One region of the Cupriavidus sp. HY129 genome, then DNA from elsewhere that is predicted to be linked to it. Evidence: predicted binding sites of a transcription regulator. Region 1 holds the regulator's gene; the other holds the start of a gene.

Evidence for each region. Region 1 encodes sigma-54, which starts transcription at its own class of promoters, with help from an activator protein. Its sites were predicted from a motif close to TGGCANGNAANCTGCTTT; they were not measured.
Region 2: K6G35_RS25645 (ammonium transporter) is a predicted target of sigma-54. The motif match lies at 2,991-3,008, and genes of this name have one in related genera.

Annotation. Positions count from the first base shown of each region.
Region 1 is NZ_CP083254.1:317,309-322,312, forward strand. It holds gene hprK (HPr(Ser) kinase/phosphatase) at 1-479, opposite strand, end outside; gene K6G35_RS01550 (PTS sugar transporter subunit IIA) at 548-1,003, opposite strand; gene hpf (ribosome hibernation-promoting factor, HPF/YfiA family) at 1,479-1,832, opposite strand; gene K6G35_RS01560 (RNA polymerase factor sigma-54) at 1,883-3,361, opposite strand; gene lptB (LPS export ABC transporter ATP-binding protein) at 3,485-4,276, opposite strand; gene lptA (lipopolysaccharide transport periplasmic protein LptA) at 4,302-4,946, opposite strand.
Region 2 is NZ_CP083255.1:2,074,582-2,079,585, forward strand. It holds gene K6G35_RS25635 (Bcr/CflA family multidrug efflux MFS transporter) at 1-618, shown strand, start outside; gene K6G35_RS25640 (mechanosensitive ion channel family protein) at 649-1,515, opposite strand; gene K6G35_RS25645 (ammonium transporter) at 1,757-2,959, opposite strand; gene K6G35_RS25650 (HU family DNA-binding protein) at 3,511-3,792, shown strand; gene K6G35_RS25655 (acyl-CoA thioesterase) at 3,947-4,432, shown strand; gene K6G35_RS25660 (CreA family protein) at 4,440-4,916, shown strand; gene K6G35_RS25665 (class I adenylate-forming enzyme family protein) at 4,982-5,004, opposite strand, start outside.

The sequences.
Region 1 (5,004 bases):
ATGATCAGCACGCCCATGCCGAGAATGTCGAGGAACACGCCGTGCATGGTGACGCGCGGCGCGGAGATGCGCGACAGGTACAGGCGGAGGTGGTCGATGACGGCCGCCGAGGATACCGGCGTCGTGAACAGCGGAGTCGACGAGCGCGTGCAGCGCAGTTCCAGATCGGGCGGCGGCTCCATGCCATCCGCCACCACCAGGAATGGCGGCTCGAGCAGGATCAGCTCGCCCATCTGACGTTTGCGGGGTTCGTCGTCGAGGCGCTGGTAGTAAAGGATCTCGGGTTTGCCGAGCACCTGAATCCGGTTCGGGTGGATGAGGTTCAGGTGGCCGACCAGATCGGCTGCCGATGTCGCCTCACGCGCGAATTCCACGTCGAAGGCTCGATCGGCCCCTTCCAGACCGGCGACCCAGGAGAGTTTGATGTCGGCTGCGTTGTCGTCGAAGATCGACTGGGAGGTGACGCCGGTGAGTTCCATGCGGGATGACTTTTCGGGAGGGGCTGTATCGCGGGTATCGCGTCAGGCTGCGCTGGCCTGCCGTCGTGTCAGGGGTGCCACTGGGTCAGTAATTCGTGGACCGCTTCGGGCGTGGGTAACGTGGCCAGTCCTTCGCGCATTTCCCGGTCCGACAACAACTGGGCGATTTCCGAAAGAATTTCCAGATGCTGCTGGGTGGCCTGCTCGGGCACAAGCAGGAAGATCAGCAGCGCCACCGGTTTGCCGTCGGGCGATTCGAACGGGATCGGCTCGGCCAGGCGCATGAAGGCAGCCAGGGGCTGTTTGAGTCCCTTGATGCGACCATGCGGAATGGCGACGCCGGCGCCAAGACCGGTGGACCCGAGCGATTCGCGCGCGAACAGGTTGTCGGTCACGGTGGCCCGGGCCACGCCATGGTTGTTCTCGAACAGGAGCCCGGCTTGCTCGAAGACCCGCTTCTTGCTGGTGACGGTGACGTCGAGATTAATGTTGCCGGGTGGCAGCAATTTGGCCAAACGATTCATGGGCGATGCACGAGGAGTCAGAAAGGCGAGCCGACGCACATGAGTCGTCCCGCTGCGTTGGGCAATTCAGGCTATTGAGCGCAAAAGGACGCCCGCATTGGAGCGTCCGGCCATTATAGAGCAGGGCCACTGCGCACTTGTGCGCTGCGGCGCCGGCGCCGCGAGTGGTGCCGCGAGCTTGCCGGTCGGATTGCCCACCCAGAAAACTGCACCCGCCGTCGCGCGATCTTTCGCCACGCGGAATGCCGGGCCGGTTGTCCGGGGCCGTCCTGTCTGTAGTTGTTGTATGGCGCAGCATACACCGAGCGGCGTCAGTTGCGAACACCCCCGGCTGACCAAATGTTGCAGGGCTGGTACTCAGGTAACGGGTGCGCCAGCGGCGCATCCGCATCGCGCCCATCAAAAAAGCCGCGCAGATGCGCGGCTTTGCTCTTCCTATCTATCCTCTCAGGGGCGACCTAGTGTCGCCGCCGACTTATTGTTGTTGTAGTTGTTCGGCAGCCATCTGGTACTTGACCGCTTCCCGGTCATGCCCTTGCACGCGGTCCTTGTAGCGGATCACCTGGCGGTCGAGCTTGTCGACCAGACAGTCGATTGCAGCATAAAGGTCTTCATGATGCGCTTCGACGAAGATGTCCTTGCCCTTGAGGTGCAGGTTGATTTCCGCGTACTGACGCTTGTCCTTTTCCTTGTGGTTGTCTACGGATAGCAGCACGCTTACGCCAATGACCTGATCGAAATGTCTGACAATTCGCTCCAGTTTCGTTTCCACATACTCACGCAGCGGCGGCGTGATGTCGAGGTGGTGTCCACTGATCTTGAAGTTCATAGCGCTTCTCCTTCTGAAAGAGCCGCACCAGGCAGGCGGTTGCGGCTCGGCTACAAAGTCTTGCGGAGATTGACTGCGGGGATCTTCAGCGCTTCGCGGTACTTGGCCACCGTGCGGCGTGCGACCACAAAGCCCTGTTCGCCCAGCAACTCGGCGATGCGGCTGTCGGAAAGGGGATTCCTGGGTTCTTCGGCTCCTATCAGTTGCTTGATCAGCGCGCGGATCGCCGTGGATGAGGCCGCGCCGCCAGTCTCCGTGGAGACGTGGCTACCAAAGAAGTACTTCAACTCGAAAGTACCCATCGGCGTGGCCATGTATTTATTCGTAGTCACCCGGGAAATGGTCGACTCGTGTAGACCCAGTGTATCGGCAATCTCCCGCAAAACCAAGGGGCGCATCGCGATTTCCCCGTGCGAGAAAAAGTTCTTTTGACGTTCCACAATTGCCTGCGCAACACGCAGGATCGTGTCGAAACGCTGCTGAATGTTCTTGATGAGCCACCGCGCCTCCTGGAGCTTCTGCTGCAGCCCGGCCGCGCCCGCTTCCCCTTTTGCACCGCGCAAAATCTGCGCATACATGTCGTTGATGCGCAGACGCGGCATCACGTCGGGATTGAGCTGCGCGATCCAGCTACTGCCACTCTTGCGCACGAACACATCCGGTACCACGAAGTCCGCTTCCGGACGGCTGTAGGCATGTCCGGGATACGGTGCGAGCGAGCGGATCAGATCGTGCGCGGCCTTAAGTGCAATTTCGTCAACCTGCAGGGCTTTCTTGAGCCGCGTGTAGTCACGCACGGCCAATAACTCCAGGTGGTGGTTGACGATCGATAATGCAAGGTCCCGCTGTGGATGCTGCAGACGGCGCAGTTGCAAGGTGAGGCATTCTGCGGCGTTGCGCGCACCTACGCCAGGAGGGTCGAAGCTCTGCAGCAGGGTCAGTATCGCCTGCACTTCATCGACTTCGAATTCGAGTTCCTTGGGTAGTTCCGAGCAGATCTCGTCGAGCGTTGCGCCCAGGTAGCCGTCGTCGTCCAGCGACTCGATCAGGAAGATGGCCAGGCCCTTGTCGCGCGTGGAGATCTTCAGCGGCGTGAGCTGTTCCATCAGGTACTCGCGCAGCGTGGGTTCCGCTTCGCGAAGCTGCATCGGCGTCTTCTCGTCCTCGTCGCCCTGAGGCCGGCGAGCGAAATCGTCCAGGCTCCAGTCGCTGCCGTAATCGTCACCCGAGCTGTCGCCGTAGCTGTCGTCTTCGCCGTTGGCGCCGTTCGCGCGATCGTCGCCATTACCTTGCGGTTCGGAAGATGCCGGAGCCGGGGCGCTTTGCACGTTGACCGACCCGTCCGCGGCCACGCGCAGCGGGCTTTCGATCCAGTCGTTCTCGCGTTCGAGCAGTGGATTCTCGGTCAGCGCCTGCTCGACTTCCTGTTGCAGCTCCAGTGTGGATAACTGCAGCAGCCGGATGGACTGCTGCAGTTGTGGAGTCAGAGCCAGATGCTGGGAAAGTCGAAGCTGAAGCGATGGTTTCATGCGACCTATTCTATGCGCATCTTCCCGTTGTTGGAACGGAAATTGCTATCACCTATCGCTGGCACTTCGTGATCGCCAACGGCTAGTTGACGAATGCTGCAAGGCGGCGTCGCGGCCGCTTGATCACATGCGGAAGTTTTCGCCCAGATAGACGCGTCGCACGGACTCGTTGGCGATGATTTCCTCGGGCTGTCCTTCGGCCAGCACGGTGCCTTCGCTGATGATGTATGCGTGGTCGCAGATGCCCAGCGTTTCCCGCACGTTGTGGTCGGTAATCAGCACGCCGATGTTGCGTGCCTTGAGGAAGCTGACGATGCGCTGGATCTCGCCCACGGCGATCGGGTCCACGCCCGCGAATGGTTCGTCGAGCAGGATGAAGCGCGGCGCTGACGCCAGCGCGCGCGCGATTTCCACGCGGCGGCGCTCGCCGCCCGACAGCGACAGCGCCGGGTTGTTGCGCAGGTGGGCGATCTGCAGGTCATCGAGCAGCGAGTCGAGCCGGCGATCGATTTCCTGCTTGGGCAGCGACTTGCCGTTGACCACCTGCAGTTCCAGCACCGCGCGGATGTTCTCCTCGACGTTGAGCTTGCGGAAGACCGAAGCTTCCTGCGGGAGATAGGACAGTCCCATGCGCGCGCGTTCGTGGATGGCCAGGCCGCTGATGTGCTGGCCATCGAGCACGATATCGCCTTCGTCCAGCGCGACCAGTCCGACGATCATGTAGAACGACGTGGTCTTGCCCGCGCCGTTCGGGCCGAGCAGGCCGACGACCTCGCCGCTTTTGACGTCGAGCGAGACGTCCTTGACCACGGTGCGCGAGCCATAGCGTTTCTTCAGATGGCGCACGACCAGCGTGCTGCTATCCGTGGATGGGGCGGAAGAAGCCTGGGCGGCGAGCGTGGCGGTATCGTTCATCGGGTACGGATGGAGCTTGAAACGGTCAGGGCTTGGCCGGCTGCGAGGACGGCTTCAGGTCGAGCGGCGCGCCGGCCGGCGCGCTGGCCGGGTTCGCGCGCGGCGACAGCACGGCGCGCACGCGGCCAGAAGGGTTCCCGGCGGACGCATTGTTATCGCCGCCGGTGGCGGTATAGAACTCGTTGCGGCTGTCGTACGTGATCACCGCGCCGCGGATTTCGTCCAGGATTTTCGCGCCGACACCGGAAACACGCGCCGCGCGTGCATTGCCGATCAGCTTGTTGATCTCCGACTTGCCGTCATATTCGATGCGGTCGCCCCAGCCGTCGATGTACTCATCCACGCCGTCGCGTTTCTGGCGGATATAGGCCTGGTGGCCCGGCTTGGAGGTGGCGATGGCGTACTGATAACCCTCGGGGTCGGTGCGCAGTTCGGCGGCATCAGACTTCAGCACCATCGTGCCCTTGGTCAGCACCACGTTGCCGGTCAGCGTGTAGATCTGCTTGACGTCATCATAGCTGGCGTTGTCGGCTTCCAGCACCAGCGGCTTGGTCTGGTCCGCGCGCTCGGCGAAAGCAGGCTGGGCCAGGAACAGGCCGATGGCGGCGATGGCCGCCATCAGGGCGGGCGCGGTGCGGCGACAGGACGATGTCGTCAGGGAAGCAGTCATTTTTGGCTTTGCTGAAAGGGAAAGGCAGCAGTCAGGCGGACGGCGGGGCGCAAATCCC
Region 2 (5,004 bases), on a different replicon from region 1:
CCGGTTGCAGTGCTGCGCAGTTACTGGGAGTTGCTGCGCGATCGCGAATTTCTTGGCTATTCGCTGGCGGCGGGATGCGTGCAGGGCGGCATGTTCGCCTATATTGCGGGGTCGCCGTTTGTGCTGATCGAACTGCATGGCATCGATCCCTCCCACTACGGCTTTGTTTTCGGGGCGAATGCGTTTGGCCTGATCGGCATGTCGCAGGTCAATACCCGCCTGGTCCGCGCTCGCGCGCTTGACGATGTGTTGCGCGTGGCGCTGTTCGCGCCTTGCGTGGCAGGTCTCGTCCTGGCCGGCACAGCCCTGATCGGCTGGACAACGCTTCCGGTACTGCTGGTCTGCTTCTTCGTATTCCTGTCGGGCCTTGGCTGCATCACGCCGAACGCCTCGGCCTTGGCACTATCCCACCAGAGTCATCGCGCCGGCACGGCTTCGGCGCTGATGGGCACGTTGCAGTTCGGCTTTGGCACGCTGGCAGGCGCGGCGGTCAGCCTCTGGCACGATGGCACCGCGCTGCCGCTGGCCGTTGTCATGGCGGTCTGCGGCAGCGGCGCGGTCGTGCTGCGTCTCTACGGGCGGGCAGGTATGCGGCAGCGCTCCCAATCCGCAACCTGATCCCGCCGAGCTTGCCTGGCTCAATCAGGCTCAGGCCGCCTGGTTTGCCGGCGCGCCCGATGCCACCGATACGGCCGGCGCGTTCTGCATCACCACGACCTGGGCCGGCATCGGCGCCTGGAAGCCCGCCTGGCCGAAGCTGTCGCGAATCGTGCGGTTGGTATCGAAATAGACCTGCCAGTAGTGATCGGTATGGCAGTAGGGGCGGACGGCCAGGACCGGGCCAACCAGTGTGAATTCCAGGATCTCGACATCGACGGGCGGTTCGGTCAGCACGTTCGGAATGGCCGCGATCTTTTCCTTGAGCAAAGCCGTGGCGGCTGCCACGTCAGTCGACCCGGCAAGTTGCGCCTTCAAATCGACCCGGCGGAACGCATTGGCCGAGAAATTCTGGATCGTGTCGCTGAAGATCTTGTTGTTGCCGACGACCGTCATGACGTTGTCAGGCGTGTCTAGCGTGGTGGAGAACAGGCCGATCTCGCGCACCGTGCCGGTGACACCACCGACGGATACAAAATCTCCGACCTTGAACGGACGCAGGACCACCAGGAACGCGCCGGCCGCGAAGTTCGACATCAGGCCAGACCAGGCCATACCGATAGCAACACCGGCTGCGGCGATCAGTGCCGCGAACGTCGTAGTCTGGATGCCGAAGTAGCCGAGGATGCCGATGACCAGCACGACATTCAGCGTCACGGTAACGATCGAGCCAACGTAGCGCAGCAGCGTCGGGTCTACCTTTTGCCTGGCCAGCGAATTCTGGACCATGCGCACCACGAAATGAATCAGCCAGCGGCCGACCACCCAGAAGGCGAGGGCGGCAAGGATCTTGACGCCGAAAACAGTGGCATAGCCATAAATCACATCGCGGATGCTTTGCAACGAAGAAGTATCCATAGGGGCACGCTCCAATTCTTTATGGAAAAGTGAAAATCAGGCACTGCAGAATCTGCGCAAATCGGTGTGGATGGTGCCAGGGCTGCAAGACACGCCTGTGTCGGCGTTGCTTCGGGAGCCCAAGGGCATTATTGGGCGCGTCGAGATCAAAGTTCAAGTTAATCTTTGTGAACACAAAGTAAAACGGCCGGATGATTCCGGCCGTTTTATTTGGGGCGATTCGAGACTGCAAGCGTTTCGATTACCAGCTCGTTTCACGCTCCGGTGTGGCGGAGATGCGGTGCAGCGTCAGGTCGGCGCCGTTGTACTCCTCCTCGGCATCCAGGCGAATGCCGACGACCTTCTTCAGCGTGCCGTAGACCACGGTGCCGCCCACCAGGGCAATCACGATCCCCATGGTCGTGCCGATGAACTGGGCCACGATCGAGACGCCGCCAATGCCGCCAAGCGCGTGGCTGCCGAAGATGCCTGCGGCGATGCCGCCCCAGGCGCCGCACAGGCCGTGCAGGGGCCAGACACCAAGCACGTCGTCGATGTGCCACTTGTTCTGCGCCAGCGTAAACAGATGAACGAACAGCACGCCAGCAACCGCACCGGTAATCAGCGCGCCCAGCGGATGCATCAGGTCCGAGCCCGCGCAAACGGCGACCAGGCCTGCCAGGGGACCGTTATACGCAAAGCCGGGATCGTTGCGGCCGGCCCACCACGCGGCCAGCGTGCCACCCGCCATTGCCATCAGCGAGTTGATGGCGACAAGGCCGCTGATCTTGTCGACGGTCTGCGCGCTCATCACATTGAAGCCGAACCAGCCCACCGCCAGTACCCAGGCGCCCAGCGCGAGGAACGGAATATTCGAGGGCGGGTGCGCGCTGATGCGGCCATCCTTCTGATAGCGGCCGCGGCGCGCGCCCAGCAGCAGCACCGCCGGCAGCGCGATCCAGCCGCCGACAGCGTGGACCACCACCGAGCCGGCGAAATCATGGAACGGCGCACCGGTCACGGAGGCGATCCAGTCCTGGATGCCGAATCGGTTGTTCCACGCGATGCCTTCGAAGAAGGGGTAGACGAAACCGACCAGCACGAATGTAGCTGCCAGTTGCGGGTTAAATCGCGAGCGCTCGGCAATACCGCCCGAGATAATCGCCGGGATGGCCGCCGCAAATGTGGCCAGAAAGAAGAACTTCACCAGCTCATAGCCGCTTTTTTGCGCCAGTACATCTGCCCCGGACATGAATTGCACGCCGTAGGCGACCGTATAACCGATAAAAAAGTATGAAATCGTCGAGACCGCGAAATCGACCAGGATCTTGACCAGGGCATTGACCTGATTTTTCTTGCGGACGGTGCCAAGCTCCAGGAATGCGAACCCCGCGTGCATGGCTAGCACCAGGATTGCGCCAAGCAGGATGAACATTGCATCCGTACCGGTTTTCAAGTTGTCCATCGTTGCCCCATGCTCAAAATGGGAGCATGGGTATGCAAAAGCCGTTCCAGATCTGGGCATGAACGCCGAAAAACCGCGCAAACTCAGTGCGCGTGGCACTTGGATGGCGTTTCGGGCCACTCTGAGTCGTGGCATGCCAACGCCCAAAAAGAGGGAATGAGGTGCAAATGCGCCGTGATGGCGCACGTTGTGTTGTCAAAGCAGACCCGAAACGGTGCATTGCACCTGAACTGGGCGCTGTTGAGTCTGCGGGGGATTGGTACCTGGTAAATGGGGGGCGAGTGTTCCAGTGACGGGTACGGCAATTTCTCCGGGAATGTCAACGCGCGATATTCGGTATGCCGGACAGCCGCAAAAAGTGACGTTTCGATTCTCGGAATAGAGGGGGAGAACGCCCGCTAAGTCTTGCCACAGAACGATTTCCGGCAGTTTTCGTTGCATTGGTGCCACTGGGGATTGCCCAAGGCACAAAGGGCAGATTAGACTGCGCCGATCGGACTTCTGCCATGCGGTAAAAGTCCGGTGACGACGACCAACAAGGGAAATCAGCCATGAATAAAGGTGAACTGGTATCGGCCATCGCCGCGGAAGCAGAACTCAGCAACGCCGCCGCCGAGCGCGCGCTGAACGCTGCGCTGGACAGTATCAAGAAGGCAGTGGCCAAGGGCGACTCTGTCACTCTGGTGGGTTTTGGCAGCTTCAGCTCGGGCAAACGTGCTGCCCGCACCGGTCGTAATCCGCGCACCGGCGAAACGATCAAGATTCCTGCGGCCAAGACTGTGAAGTTTTCGGCAGGTCAGGGTTTCAAGGACGCTGTGAACAAGAAGAAGTAAGCACATCGCGTCTGAGAAGCAAAGAAAGCGGCCTGTGGGGCCGCTTTTCTTTTGTCGGAAGTTTCTTGCATGGCTGGGGTGGGCCGGGCTCCCATTCACGCACGCGGCGAGTTACACTGCCGGCGCCTGAATGCCCGAATCTGGATTTCCTGCGATGAACGATTTGTCCCACCAGCTTTCCATGACCGTGCTGATGACGCCGGACATGGCCAATTTCTCCGGCAATGTCCACGGCGGCACGATCCTGAAATACCTCGATATGGTGGCCTACGCCTGCGCCAGCCGCTATGCCGGCCGCTACGTGGTTACGCTGTCGGTGGACCAGGTGATGTTCCGCCAGCCGATCCACGTGGGCGAACTCGTGACGTTCCTGGCTGCCGTCAACTTTACGGGCCGCAGCTCGATGGAGATCGGTATCAAGGTCGTGACCGAGAATATCCGCAGCAAGGTCGTGCGCCATACCAATAGCTGCTACTTCACAATGGTCGCCGTCGACGACAATGGTGCGCCGGCCGAGGTGCCGCCGCTGCAGCCGCGTGACGAAGTGGAGCGCCAGCGTTTTGAAGCCGCCAAGCAGAGACGCGCGCTGCGCCAGGAAATGGAACGTCGCCACGACGAAATCAAGGGCGCTACGCCCTGACCCCGACATGACCAGACTTCGTATCGGCATGGCCGCGGGCCTTGCCTTCGGTATGCTTGCCTGCGCGGCACAGGCTGAAGAAATCGGCAGTGTTTCCACCAATTTCCGCATGACGGGATCGGACAAGGTCGTTATCGAGGCTTACGACGATCCGCAAGTCGACGGGGTGACCTGCTACGTCTCGCGCGCCCGGACCGGCGGCATCAAGGGCACGTTCGGCATGGCCGAAGATCCGCCAGAGGCGTCGATCGCCTGCCGCCAGGTGGGGCCGATCACGTTCAAGGGTCCGATGAAGGCGCAGGAGGATGTGTTCTCCGAGCGCATGTCGATCCTGTTCAAGACGCTGCACGTGGTGCGCGCGGTGGACCGCAAGCGCAATACGCTGGTTTATCTGACGTATTCGGATCGGATCGTGTCCGGCAGCCCGCAGAACTCGGTCACTGCCGTGCCGGTGCCGGCGGGGACGCCGATTCCGGTGAAGTGATATTCAGACACCGAGGTTTTCCCCCCCTCTCCCGCGTGAGGGAGGGGGGGCGTAACCTCAGACAATCAAGCCGCGAACAGCTTCCTGA